One region of the Arthrobacter sp. FB24 genome, then DNA from elsewhere that is predicted to be linked to it. Evidence: predicted binding sites of a transcription regulator. Region 1 holds the regulator's gene; the other holds the start of a gene.
The links. The regulator LexA, encoded in region 1, represses DNA repair genes until DNA is damaged. The targets are predictions, from matches to a motif close to TCGAACANNTGTTCGA.
Positions count from the first base shown of each region.

Region 2: ARTH_RS19450 (LexA family protein) is a predicted target of LexA. The motif match lies at 4,434-4,449, and genes of this name have one in related genera.

Region 1 covers NC_008541.1:1,626,350-1,633,349, forward strand. The annotation lists gene hflX (GTPase HflX) at 1-1,056, shown strand, start outside; gene ARTH_RS07445 (ATP-dependent DNA helicase) at 1,049-3,121, shown strand; gene lexA (transcriptional repressor LexA) at 3,200-3,949, opposite strand; gene ARTH_RS07455 (LysM peptidoglycan-binding domain-containing protein) at 4,434-4,775, shown strand; gene ARTH_RS07460 (histidinol-phosphate transaminase) at 4,918-6,036, shown strand; gene hisB (imidazoleglycerol-phosphate dehydratase HisB) at 6,126-6,752, shown strand; gene hisH (imidazole glycerol phosphate synthase subunit HisH) at 6,749-7,000, shown strand, end outside.
Region 2 covers NC_008541.1:4,319,609-4,326,608, reverse strand. The annotation lists gene ARTH_RS19470 (radical SAM protein) at 1-1,548, opposite strand, end outside; gene ARTH_RS19465 (hypothetical protein) at 1,545-1,904, opposite strand; gene ARTH_RS19460 (prolipoprotein diacylglyceryl transferase) at 1,901-2,659, opposite strand; gene ARTH_RS19455 (Y-family DNA polymerase) at 2,683-3,996, opposite strand; gene ARTH_RS19450 (LexA family protein) at 3,989-4,420, opposite strand; gene ARTH_RS19445 (MBL fold metallo-hydrolase) at 4,674-6,083, opposite strand; gene ARTH_RS19440 (rhodanese-like domain-containing protein) at 6,201-6,584, opposite strand; gene ARTH_RS19435 (thioredoxin family protein) at 6,604-6,966, opposite strand.

The DNA.
Region 1 (7,000 bases):
ACCGTAGTGGTGGATGCCGAGCTGGCACCTTCACAGCGGCGCGGACTCGAGGACATCGTGAAGGTCAAGGTGATCGACCGCACGGCCCTGATCCTGGACATCTTTGCCCAGCATGCCAAGAGCCGCGAAGGCAAAGCCCAGGTGGAGCTGGCTCAGCTCGAGTACCTCCTCCCGCGCCTGCGCGGCTGGGGCGAATCCATGTCCCGCCAGGCCGGCGGCCAGGTGGGCGGCGCAGGAGCCGGCATGGGCTCCCGTGGCCCCGGTGAAACCAAGATCGAACTGGACCGGCGCCGGATCCGTACCAGGATGGCCAAACTGCGGCGCGAAATCGCCGCAATGAAGCCGGCGCGGGAAACCAAGCGGGCCAACCGCCGTCGTAATTCCGTGCCGTCCGTAGCGATCGCCGGGTACACGAACGCCGGCAAGTCCTCGCTGCTTAACCGGCTGACCGATGCCGGGGTCCTGGTCGAGAACGCCCTGTTCGCGACGCTGGATCCGACCGTCCGCAAAGCGGAAACAGCCGATGGCCTGGGCTACACCCTGGCGGACACCGTGGGCTTCGTCCGTTCCCTTCCCACGCAGCTGGTGGAAGCGTTCCGCTCCACGTTGGAGGAAGTGGCCGATTCGGACCTCATCTTGCACGTGGTGGACGTCTCGCATCCCGATCCGGAAGGCCAGATCGCCGCGGTTCGGGCAGTGTTCAGCGAAGTGGACGCACGCAAGGTCCCGGAGATCATCGTGCTGAACAAGGCCGACGCCGCGGATCCCTTCGTCGTGGAACGCCTCAAGCAGCGCGAACCCCGCCACGTGGTGGTCTCCGCCCGCACCGGTCAGGGCATCGCGGAGCTCCTGAAGGCGATCAGCGAATCCATTCCGCGGCCGAGCGTCAAGATGGAGCTGCTGATTCCCTACAACCGCGGGGACCTGATCAGCAAACTCCACGAAACGGACGCCGAAATCCTTCGCCTGGATCATGAGGAGGAGGGCACCCGCGCCCTCGTCATGGTGCGCGAAGGGCTCGCCGCTGAACTGGAATCCTTCATCAGCAATGTCTGATCCCGGGGCCGGAGAAACCAGCGGCTCCGCCGGCGAGGAGTTCGTCATCGAACTTCTCGACCGGGCAGTGTCCGGCATGGGCGGACAGAGCCGCAGCGGCCAGCACGAGATGGCCAGGCAGGTGGCGCGCGCTATCGACAGCGGCGACCACCTGCTGGTCCAGGCCGGCACCGGCACGGGCAAGTCCTTGGCATACTTGATTCCGCTGATTGCGCATTCACAGGTCAGCGACAAACCCACTTTGGTGTCCACTGCCACCCTGGCCCTGCAGACCCAGATCGTGGGCAGGGACCTTCCCCGGCTGCTGGAAACCATCACCCCCGCGCTGGAGCGCCCCGTTAAGGTCGCGCTCGTCAAGGGCCGGGCAAACTACGTCTGCCGGCACAAGCTCGACGGCGGGTTCCCCTCCGAAGAGCCTTCGGAGGGACAGCTCTTCTCCCTGGGCGAGGACACCAGCGTCCCGCACTTCGCCGCGTCCTTGGGCGGTCCGGCCTCGCAGCTGGGCAAGGAAGTGGTCAGGCTCCGGGAGTGGGCTGAGAAAACGGCCACGGGGGACCGGGATGAACTGATGCCGGGGGTGACGGACCGTGCCTGGCGGCAGGTGTCCGTCACGTCGATGGAATGCCTGGGCGCGCAGAAATGTCCCATGGCTGCCGAGTGCTTCAGCGAACTGGCCCGCCAGGACGCCGCCGAGGCTGACGTCGTGGTCACCAACCATGCCATGCTGGCCGTCAGCGCCTTCGAAGGCCTGGCAGTCCTGCCGGAGTACGACGTCGTGGTGGTCGACGAGGCGCACGAGCTGCAGGACCGGGTAACGGGAGCGGTCTCCGGCCAGCTGTCCGTGGCCATGGTCCACGCCGCCGCCTCCGGCGCCCGGAAAAATACCGGAATCACGGTGGATGCGCTCAATAACGCTGCTGCGAACCTTGAACTGGCCATCGCCGGAGTCCCCAGCGGCCTTCTGCCCAACGGCCTCAACGACGAACAGCTCGACTGCGTCGACCAGTTGCGGGAAGCCTGCCGCGCGGCCCTTTCGGACTCGAAAGGTGACAGTGCGAATACGGCCGACGGCGGTCGCCAGCTTGCGCGCTCACGCCTTATGGTCATCCTCGAGCTCTGTGAACGCCTGATCGCCGCCCGGGAAAACCGGGAAGTGGTCTGGTTCTCGCGGAACAGCACTTTTGACCCGCAGCAAGGCTATTCGCAGCCGGACGACGCAGCACCGGCCTTGATCAACATCGCCCCGTTGAGCGTGGCGGGGAAGCTCCGTGACGGGCTCTTTGCCGGCCACACAGTGGTCCTCACCTCAGCCACCCTCGCGATCGGAGCGGCGTTCGAGCCGGCTGCGGGAGGGCTTGGGCTGGTGGGGCCGGGCGCTCCCAGCTGGACCGGCGTAGACGTCGGGTCCCCGTTCGACTACCCCAAGCAGGGGATACTCTACGTTGCCAGCCATCTGCCCAAGCCCGGCCGCGGGACGTCGCCCGAAGCCCTGGATGAGCTGGAGAAGCTGATCCGGGCGTCCGGCGGCGGGGCACTGTGCCTCTTCTCCTCGCGGCGGGCGGCGGAGGAGGCGGCTGAGGCGATGCGCCCGCGCCTGGATGTCAGCATCCTGTGCCAGGGCGAATCAACCATGACGGCCCTGGTGCGGCAGTTTGCGGACGAGCCGGACACCTGCCTTTTCGGCACAATGTCCCTCTGGCAGGGCGTCGACGTTCCCGGCGGCTCGTGCCGGCTGGTGGTCATTGACCGGATTCCGTTCCCGCGGCCGGACGATCCGCTCATGACGGCGCGGTCCCGGGCGGTGGCCCAGGCGGGCGGCAACGGCTTTATGTCGGTGTCGGCCACCCACGCGGCGATCCGGCTCGCACAGGGAGCCGGCCGGCTGATCCGCTCCACGGGCGACAAGGGCGTTGTGGCTGTCCTTGATTCCCGGTTGTCCACGGAGCGGTACGGGGGCTTCCTGCGGGCCGCCCTGCCGCCTTTCTGGCCCACCACCGATCCGGCGGTTGCGGTTGCTGCGCTGTCGAGGTTGGCCCAGGCCCCGACGGCGGCGGCCGCAGGCTGACAACGCGTGCCGTTGCCGCCGGCACCTGACCGTTTCGGAGGCCCGAAGACGGGTCCCCGAAAGCGGGCTGCCCAGCGGCTACAGCGAGCGAAACACGGAGACGACCTTGCCCATGATGTTGGCGTGGTCGCCGAGGATGGGCTCATACTGCGTGTTCTGCGGCAGGAGCCAGGTGTGGCCGTCCCGTTGCCGGAACGTTTTGACTGTGGCCTCGTCATCCAGCAGGGCTGCCACAATGTCGCCGTTGACCGCGTCACTCTGCCGGCGGACCACAACCCAGTCCCCGTCGCAGATGGCGGCGTCGATCATGGAGTCGCCGGTCACCTTCAACATAAAGAGCTCACCGTGGCCAACCAGTTGCCGTGGCAGCGGCATCACGTCCTCCACCACCTGGTCAGCCAGGATGGGGCCGCCTGCGGCGATCCGGCCGACCAGGGGGACCATGGCCGTGTCGGTTGCGGTGGCCAGTTCGGAGACGGCCAGTCCGCCAATAGTGCGCAGCCGCGCAGGCTTCTCCACACCTGAGATTTTGGCAGTACCTTCATCCAGGGTCAGCGGCATGAGCACTTCCATGGCCCGTGGACGCTTCGGGTCGCGGCGGAGATAGCCCAGCTTCTCGAGCTGCGAGAGCTGGTGGGTGACGCTGGAGAGGCTGGCCAGGCCCACGGTGTCGCCGATTTCACGCATCGACGGCGGATAGCCGTTGTCGTTGACGGACCGCTGAATGGTTTCCAGGATCTTCTTCTGCCGTACCGTGAGGCCCTTCGGCTTCGCTGGTGACTGCTGGCTCCGCTGCGTAGCCCTGCCGCCGGTGGCTTGTGCTGCCATGTTCGCCAACGCCTTTCCGTTCCACCCGGCCTCCGTGGCTGCAGCTGCCGGGAACTTCCGGCCTGAAAATGTCAGACCCTGCTGATCAACTGCAGAAGTGGTTGATCTGTAGCTCAAACGTAGGCCAGCCCCACAGCTTTTTCAAACATTTGTTCTAGTGAGTCTCGACAATGTTCGTTAATAAGTGCTAGAAAAGAACAAGCAACGTTCGAATATGTGTTCTAGTCCAAAACCCCGTTCGGTCCTATGTTCGAAGACCGGGCGGGCGGATGGCAGCTTCAGGAACATGCCGGGCAGCACAGTCAGGTCCAGGAGGGCTCAGTTCATGTCAGCAACAAGCGCTATTCATGGTTCGCGTTTCAAGGGTTCGGCCGGCCGGGGCCGCGGCGATAACGTATCGGAGTTTCCGGGTTCCACCGGGCAGGAAGCCGGGGCCCCGGGAATTCAGGGCTTCAACTGGGAGGAGCGTCCCGCGGCGAAAGCCGTGAAGGCGGCGAAGGCAAGGTCCACGCAGCCGCCCCTCCGCCTGACGCGCAGGGGGCGCATCGTCCTGGTGGGAGTGCCGCTGATCCTGTTGACGGTGCTGCTGATCTCGCTGGCCGGCTTCCTGAACTCGCCGGCGAAGGCGGCGGATTCCGCGTCCGAGCTTTCCGTGACCCCCACAGTGTCAGTGACGGTGCAGCCGGGCCAGTCCTTGTGGGAGATTGCCGGCTCCGTGGCGCCGGAACGAGACACCCGGGACGTTGTTGCCGATATCGTTCAGCTCAACAACCTCGACGGCGGCAGAGTCATGCCGGGCCAGCAGATCTTTGTCCCCGCAAGCTAGGGCCCGACGCTGACGCCCCGGAACCTGCCCAGCCGCCAACGCCCCGCGCTCCGCACCGGCGGCGGGCCGGAGACAAGCCCCGGCGGCGGGCCGGAAGCGTCACAGTTTCAATGCCCCGGCCACCCTCACTTAAACTGTTGAAGTGACTGACCAGCTAGAGCGCCTGAACCGACTTCCCCTCCGGACCAACCTGCGTGGCCTCACCCCGTATGGTGCGCCGCAGCTGGACGTTCCCATCCTGCTCAATGTCAACGAAAACACCCATGGCGTTCCGGCCGATGTCCTCGTGGCCATTTCCGAGGCCGTGACCGCGGCTGCTGCGGGGCTGAACCGCTATCCGGACCGTGAGTTCACCGAACTCCGGGAGCGACTGGCCGAGTACCTTGGCCACGGCCTGGGTGCGGAGAACATCTGGGCCGCCAACGGATCCAACGAAGTGCTGCAGCAGATTCTGCAGGCATTCGGCGGTCCGGGACGTACCGCACTTGGTTTCCCGCCCACGTACTCCATGTATCCCCTCCTGGCGAGCGGGACCGACACCGAATACATCGTCGGCCAGCGTGCGGACGACTATGGCCTCAGTGCCGAATCCGCTGCGCAGCAGGTCCGGGAACTGCAGCCGAACATCGTTTTCCTGTGTTCACCCAACAACCCCACCGGCACCGGGCTGGGACTGGATGTGGTGGAGGCCGTGTATGCGGCAGGCGAGGCCAGCCAGACCGTCGTGATCGTCGATGAGGCTTACCACGAATTCGCGCACGACGGCACGCCCAGCGCCCTCACGCTTCTTCCAGGCCGTGAGCGGCTTATCGTCTCCCGAACCATGAGCAAGGCATTTGCGCTGGCCGGAGCACGCCTGGGCTACATGGCTGCCGCGCCCGAGGTTGCGGATGCACTGCGGCTGGTGCGGCTGCCGTACCACCTGTCCGCTATCACCCAGGCCACTGCGCTGGCTGCCCTGACCCACCGCGAGGCACTGATGGCCGACGTCGAAGACATCAAGCTGCAGCGCGACCGGATTGTCACGGAACTGACCAGAATGGGCCTCAAGCCTGCCGCGTCCGACTCCAACTACGTTTTCTTTGGCGGCCTGGAGAACCCGCACGAGGTCTGGCAGGGGCTGCTCGACCGCGGGGTCCTGATCCGGGACGTTGGGATCCCCGGGCACTTGCGCGTCACGGCAGGCACTGAGACGGAAACCACAGCCTTCCTGGAAGCCCTTGAACTGATCCTGACCGGCCAGCCCAGCGTCCCGGCCTAAACTGGAGTCAGACCCCCGGTTCCCAGGGATCAGTCCCACGCCCCCCGTAACCAGACGTTATTTCTCCTTACATCCAAAGGACACAACACATGAGCACCAACGGATCCATTGCTGCCGAGGCCAGGACCGCACGCATGGAGCGTTCCACGAGCGAATCGTCCGTGCTCGTCGAAATCAACCTCGACGGCACCGGCGTCTCGGACATCAGCACCTCGGTTCCGTTCTACGACCACATGCTGACCGCATTGTCCAAGCACTCGCTCATCGACATGACGGTCAAGGCCACCGGGGACATTCACATTGACGTCCACCACACGGTGGAGGACGTCGCCATCACCTTTGGCGAGGTCCTCCGGACTGCCTTGGGCAACAAGGCCGGCATCCGCCGCTTCGGCGAAGCCACCGTGCCCCTCGACGAAGCCCTGGCACACGCCGTGGTTGACGTCTCCGGGCGTCCCTACCTGGTACACGGCGGAGAGCCTGCGGGCCAGGAATACCACCTGATCGGCGGACACTTCACGGGTTCGCTGACCCGCCACGTCTTCGAAGCCATCACCCTGCACGCCGGCATTTGCCTTCACATGAACGTCATTGCGGGACGGGACCCGCACCACATTGTGGAGGCCCAGTTCAAGGCGTTTGCGCGGGCACTTCGCGCGGCCGTTGAACCGGATCCCCGCGTGGAGGGCATCCCCTCCACCAAGGGCGCACTGTGACCGGGCCGGTCCTTCGCGACGGAGCCATTTTTGATCCTGCCGCGAACGTGAAGCCTGCTTCGCCCGAGGGCAAGCCCACGGTCACCGTCCTTGACTACGGTTCCGGGAACGTCCGGTCAGCCGTGCGTGCGCTGGAGCGTGCGGGCGCCGAGGTCATCCTCAGCGCCAGGCCGGAAGACGTCCTCAATGCTGACGGACTGCTCGTGCCCGGGGTCGGGGCATTCGAAACTGTCATGCGCGAACTCAAG
Region 2 (7,000 bases), 2.0 Mb from region 1:
TCTGGACAGGGCAGGCCACGCCTGGACGGCGCAGAAGGGGGCGCACTGGTGATCGCCTGCGTCACTCTTGGTTCCGACGTGCACGCAGCATTGGGTGAGCCTCTCCTCGATCATGGTCGAAATGTCCATGAATGGCTTGACCATGATCCGTGTGACGCGTTCGGCCAGGAGCCTGCGCAGCCGTTGCTGCTGACCGGGGAGCTTGCCGGCCGCCAGCGTGGTGAGCGTGCCTATCCCGAGGTCGCACTGAGTGCAGATGTTCTTCCAGAGATCCGCTGTCCGCGGGTGGGAAAGCGACGACTGTTCGCTCAGCAGATCGAGCAGCGAGGACTTCATCAGGCTGCGCAGCTCCAATGGGATTGCTCTGTCTGCGATGCGGTTGGCGAGGCTGTCAGGATTGAGCTCCAGCCAGGCGAGTAGCTGGTCGTGCCCGATGAGGGCGGTCAGCGACCGCCAGACGCCGGAGTCGTCCTTCAGCATGTAGCCGACGGAGGCGCAGTGCGGATGCGAGCAAGGGAGGGCTGTCAGGTCGTGCCACGAGACAACCCCGTTGGTTTGCTCCGCCAGCCTTTCGAGGACGCCCGTGTGGGTGAGCCGGTCCATGGGATCGATTCCGTGTCCGCGGCCGGAACCGAACACCGGCTGGAGTGCGACTCCGCCCACGAACGGGGTTTCCAGGGCGCGCATGACGACGGCGCCCACTTCGCCGTCGTTGACGCCGAGGGTTGCTGTCATCGTCAGGGTCGTGAAGACGCCCGCCTCGGACAGGCGCGAGATCGCCGCATCCTTGAAGCGCGTCAGATCGCCTCCGCGGTGGTGAATCGATGCCTCCTTGGAGGGTCCGTCGTATTGGAGGTACACCTCCACCCGGTCTCGATGCTTCGCCAGGAGGGCGAGCAGCTCGTCGTCGGTCGCCATCAGCATGCCGTTGCTGTTCACCATGATCCGGACGATCGGCCGTGCGACGAGTTCCTCCAGTAGTTCGGCGAGATGAGGGTAGAGCGTGGGCTCGCCGCCGGAGAGCATCAGCACATCAAGGCGCCCGTTCTCGCGGGCAAGCCGTGCATCGACGTTCGCGAGCACCTCGGCGAGCGGCGCCACGCCTTGCAGCTGCGGGCCGGAGGAGGTGAAGCAAGTGGGGCAGCGTAGATTGCAGTGCTCGATAATGTCCTGCAGAAGGATGCACGTGTGCTGCGTCTGCATGGCGGGAAGCCCGTAGGCGTACGCCTCGGGTACCGGGCGGAAGTTGTCCGCCTGGTCGGGGATGTGCTGCTTGGTGGGCGCCTGCCATTTCTCCAGGTAGCGCAGGATTTCGGGCGATTCGTCGTACAGCGTGCGCACCAGTCCGTGGTCGGGGCAGCCGCGTTCGAGCCACACGCGGTCGTCACGGATCAGCAGTGCCCCGGACAGGCGCCGCACCTGGGCAAGCGGGGGATTCGTCTCGTGGCAGCGGGGGCAGAACGCCGTGACATACCGGTGGATGCGGTCGCCGCGCAGCGGCTGGCCAGGTCCAAGCGGCGTCCGGGAAGAGAACGAGGACGGATTCATCTCAGGCCCCTCATCTGCGCGAGGGATCCGACGCAGATCCCACCGCCGAGCAGGGTGAAGACTCCCAGGCCAATAAGAAGCCCCGCGCCGAACCGGGACGTGCGTGGCCGGACCGCCAGCACAACGGCTACCGCCAGATACACGGCGATTGGTACGAACGCTGCGGGCCCAGCGAGAAAGGTCTTGTACCCTTCATCCGGAGCGATACCCGATGTTGTCCCGAAATAGAGGGCATAAAGGGCAGGAGTCCCCAACAGGATTCCGAGCACCATGGAGCCACGCCTGGGTGCAGAGGGCGGCCCCTCTATTTGGGGCGGGGGCGGGTTCCGGGGAACGTCAGGGGTGTCCTCGCTCATGCCACTCTTCCTTTCAACTCCGGGCGGAGCGGTTTCCCGAACACCCGCCAGATCCGCCAGCCCAGCAGGGGGAGAACCGCCAGCAGGAACCACTGGGGGCGGCTCATTCCCAGCCAGATCACCTCATTGCCGCGGACAAACTCCACCCCGAACCTGAACAGCGCGTAGGCGGTCACATAGCAGATGAAAAGGTCGCCGGGGTGTGCGAGGCGGTCTCGAAAACGCCACATGACGGCGAACGCGGCGGCGTGGAACACGATCTCGTAGGCAAAGGACGGATGGAGTCCGGCCCCGGGGGGCCCGCCGATCAGCGCCGCTTGCGCCGGGCTGAGGACTATTCCCCAGGCGCCCCCAGTCGGGGTGCCGGGCAGTTCGGTGAGGAGGCAGCCGATCCGCCCCACGATCAGGGCCAGTGCCACCGACGGTGCGAGCAGGTCACCGGTGGATTCCCGGTAGCCTGTCAGCCGTTTGCCCAGATGGACCCCGAACCATGCGCCGACCAGGCCGGCGAGGATGCTGCGGTCGCCGTTGCCCCACCAGTCCGCCAGGGAGACCTGCCGGGAAATATCCCAGGTGAGCACGCGTGATCCGATGGCCCCGAAGGCGACGGCGAAGCCTGCGATGGGCCACAACCGGGGATCAGTCAGGCCGCGGCGGCGCTTTTCATAGGCGTAAAACAGCAGGGCTGCGAAGATTCCGAGCCCCGTCATAACGCCGTGCACAAGCCCATTTCCCGCGAAGGGAAGCCCGATCATGTGCAGAGTGTAACAGCGGGCGCTCAGGCTGCCTTGACCACGGGAAGCTCGTTCCAGTGCGTGGTGTACCTGGGCGAGAGCATGGTGCGCTGCATGGACCAGTCCGGCCCGCCCCGGATTCCGGCATGGCCGAGGCCCACGGATCCGCGTCCGTAGCGGCGGGTGATGTCCTCCAGCAGGGGGCCGATGCCGCGTTCTTCGTGCGGGTTGGCAAACACCGGCAGGGGTGACTGCTGGCCCGAGGGGCGCAGGTCGGTGACCATGATGCCCGCGCGGACGTATTTGGTCCCTTCCTGGATCCGGGGGAGCAGGGCATGCGCGGCCCTGGTCAACAGCACCGGATCCGCGGTGGGCATGGGCAGGGTGACGCAGACCGAGGGGTAGGACGTGTCCAGCGGGTTGTAGTGGGAGGTGCCGGCGAAGGCCGTGAGGACCTTGGCCTGCAGGCTGTGCTTGGCCAGGCGGGCGCTGGCTTGCTGGCCGTAGACGCTCATGACCTGTCGCAGGTCCGCGGCGGTGGTGATGGGCGTGGAAAACGAGCGGCTGAAGATGAGCTGGTCACGCCCAATGCGCTCTGCTTCCATGGGGATGCACGCGGTGCCCTGCAGTTCCAGGACCGTGCGCATCAGCACCACCGAGAAGCGGTCACGGATCCGGACGGGATCGGCGCGGGCAAGGTCCAGGATGGAATGGATGCCCATGTTGTTCAGGCGTTTTGTCAGCCGGCCAGCCACGCCCCAGAGTTCGATGACGGATACCCGGCCCATCAGCGCTTCGCGGGCCGGGGGCGGCATGGAGTCCCAGTGGCACACGCCGTTGAGGCCGGGGTTGTTCTTCGCCCACTTGTTGGCCAGCTTCGCGAGAGTCTTGGTATTGGCAATTCCCACGCAGACCGGCACCCCGACGTTGCGGCGGACAGCCGTCTTGATGGTTTGTCCCAGACGCAGGAGCTCATCCGGGGTCCCTTTGACTCCCAGGAAGGCTTCATCGATGCTGTAAACCTCCAGCCAGGCCGAGTAGCGCCCTAGAAGCTCCATCACGCGGGCGCTGATATCCCCGTACAGCTCATAGTTGCTGGACTTGGCCACCAGCCCCCATTCCTTGGCCCGGGGCGCGATCTTGAACCACGGCTCGCCGACGGGGATGCCCAGCGCCTTGGCTTCGGGGGACCGGGTGACCGCGCAGCCATCGTTATTCGAGAGGACCACGAGGGGGCGGCCTTCCAGCGAGGGATCGAATGCCCGCTCGGCTGAGGCATAGAAGCAGTTGACGTCCACCAAGGCAATCTGCCGGACCGTGTCCTGCGCCCGCTTCTCAGGCGCCCGCGACTCAGACATGGTGCAGGCACCGCGTGGCCACGCCCCAGATCACCAGGTCCGACAATGCCGGGACCCTGATATCCGGATACCGGGGGTTGTCCGCCTGCAGCACTACTCCGGATGCCGTAACCCTGAGCCGCTTGATGGTCAGTTCACCGTCCAGGACCGCTATGACCACTGATCCGTCCTTGGGGTCCAGGGCACGGTTGACGATCAGCTCGTCGCCGTCGCTGATCCCGGCCCCTTCCATCGAGTCTCCGGACACCCGCACGATATAGGTGCTGGTGATGTCCTTGATGAGGTGTTCATTGAGGTCGATCCGGCCGTCAAAGTAGTCCTGCGCCGGCGACGGATAGCCCGCCGCGACGGGTACCGGGGAGATCAGTACCGACAGCAGGGACGCGCCCGCCTCTATCACGCGGGGACCGATAATTATGCCCACAACACACCTTTATTCGAATATATGTTCGATAATTCAGTTTAGACCCAGGCTCCGACATTGGATATTCCCTGCGAAATTTCCTGGCGTCTTCGCGTCGGCGGGTCACCGCGCAGCGCGCGTGAGCGAACCAGGGCCGTCTCCCGTCCCCGGTGAACGAGTTCTCCGTTCGCGCCCAAGGAAAGACCCCCGCCCGGAACTGCCCGGCGGGGGTCTTGTGCGGTGGATCCGCTGCGGCCTCGGCCGGGCCGTTGGATTAGCGGGTCGAAGCGGTCTGCAGCGACTGTTCCTTAGCTGCCCACGCGGCGTAGCTGCCGTCGAGTTCGACGACGTCGTACCCGGCCCGGCGCAGCGCGCTGGCGGCTACGGAGTTCCGCACACCCGACTGGCAGTAGGACACGATGGTGCCGGCGGCGGGCAGTTCATCCAGGTGCCACATGACGCGGCCGCCGCTGAGCTGGTGCGAGCCCGGAACATGCCCGGCCTTGTGCTCGGTCTTGTTGCGGACATCCAGGACCATGGCGGCGTCGAAGCCCTCGAGTTCCTCGGGCTGGATCAGCTTCGGTGTGAAGGTGGGCAGCCCGTCGATGCCGGTCAGGTAGCCCGCCACGTTGTCGATGCCCACGCGTACCAGGTGGTCCCACATGCCCTGGGCCTGCTCCTGGTCCTTGGCCAGGAGCACCAGCGGGTTCTGATCCGTCTCGGGGTTCACCACCCAGGCGCCGTAGCTGGCAACGGATTTGCCGGCCGGAACGTTCAGGGACCGGACCACGGTGCCCTGGTGGACGTCGCCGTTGGGACGGGTGTCGATGAAGGTCAGGGTGTCTTCTGCCAGGCTCCTTGCGACGTCGGCCGCGTCCAGTTCCTGCAGCGGCGCACGTTCGCCCATGATGGCGGGGCCTTCGCGGTTTTCGCGCTTCATGCGGCCGAAGTAGGCGTGCGCGTCCGGCTGGCCGTCGAGCAGTTCGTCGATGAACCCCTGCTCGTCGTTGGCGGCCAGGTACGGGCCCCACCAGGCGTACAGCCGCTCGTAGCCCACCGTGGATGACGGGATGGCGCCGAGGGCCTTGCCGCAGGCGCTGCCGGCGCCGTGTCCCGGATAGACCTGGACGAAGTCGGGCAAGGGCAGGAACTTGTCACGCAGGCTGGCGAACAGCTGCTTGGCACCCAGGAAGCGGGTATCCACGCCGCCGGCGGCTTCGTCCAGGAGGTCAGGGCGGCCCAGGTCGCCGGAGAAGACAAAGTCGCCCGAGAGCAGGTACCCGGCCTCGCTGCTGAATGCGCCGTCCGTAATCAGGAAGGACAGGTGCTCCGGAGTGTGCCCCGGAGTGTGGAGCGCCTGAACGGTGATGTTACCGATGGTGATCTTGCTGCCGTCGAACAGGCGCTCGCCGTCGAAACCGTACTGCCAGTCGGGGCCGCCCTCTCCGGAGACATAGATCTTTGCCCCGGTGGCGGCCGCGAGTTCACGGGTGCCTGAGAGGTAGTCGGCGTGGATGTGGGTCTCGGTAACGGCCACGATCTTCATGCCGTTGGCTGCTGCGAGGGAGCGGTAGGTGTCGATGTCACGGCGGGCGTCGACAACAACTGCCTCACCCTTCCGCTGGCAGCCAATGAAGTAGCTGGCCTGGGCGAGGTCTTCATCGTAGATGCGTTCGAGAAGCATGGGTTCTCCTTCGTAAAAGCTTGCGGGGTTCCGGGGTGGCTCCCCGTTGGTCTAGTTAAAATCATAATACCCCAGGGGGTATACAGCAAATGGCGCGGCGCTGTGGTTTTGAAGCCGTCAGCCGGTGCTTCGGCCGCGCCAATTCGCAAGTTTCTCCAGTGCAGATCTCCAGCGTCCGGACGGAAGTTCGTCTGGCGCCGGCGGTGCATAGCTCACCGGATGGCCTTCCCGGTACCACTCCGTAATGCCGCCCGCGATGTTGACCGCGTCGTGGCCCTGGGCAGTGAGGAGCGCAGTGGCCTTGCTGCTGCGCTTGCCTGACCCACACAGGACGTAGAGCGTGCTGTTTGGCAGGTCCTGCTGCCGGAAGGGCAGTTCATCGAGGGGGATGTTCAAGCTGCCCGGGATATGGGCGACGGCATATTCATCCTGGCGCCGCACGTCCACCACCACCGTGCGGGGCCAGATTGCCGCCAGGTCGCCGGGCGTAATACTGCGCATCGGCTTCTGTGGATATGCGTCAGGACTGATGCTGCGCTGCCTGCTCGCGCAGTGTTGCCATATCGAGGTTTTTGACGCCCTGGATGACCTGCTCCAGCCCTGCCGCGTTGAGGGCGCCTGGCTGGGAGAAGACGAGGGTCTTGTCCCGGAATGCCATCAGCGTGGGGATGGACGTGATGCCGGCAGCGGCAGCCAATGCCTGTTCGGCTTCCGTGTCCACCTTGGCGAAAACGACGTCCGGGTGCTTCTGGGAGGCTGCGTCGTACGTGGGGGCGAACATGCGGCAGGGGCCGCACCAGCCGGCCCAGAAGTCGATGAAGACAATGTCGTTATCTTCAAGGGTCCGGGCAAGCGATTCTTCCGTGATGTCGATGGTTGCCATGGCTGAATTCCTTAAGTATGGCTGGAGGGGGTGG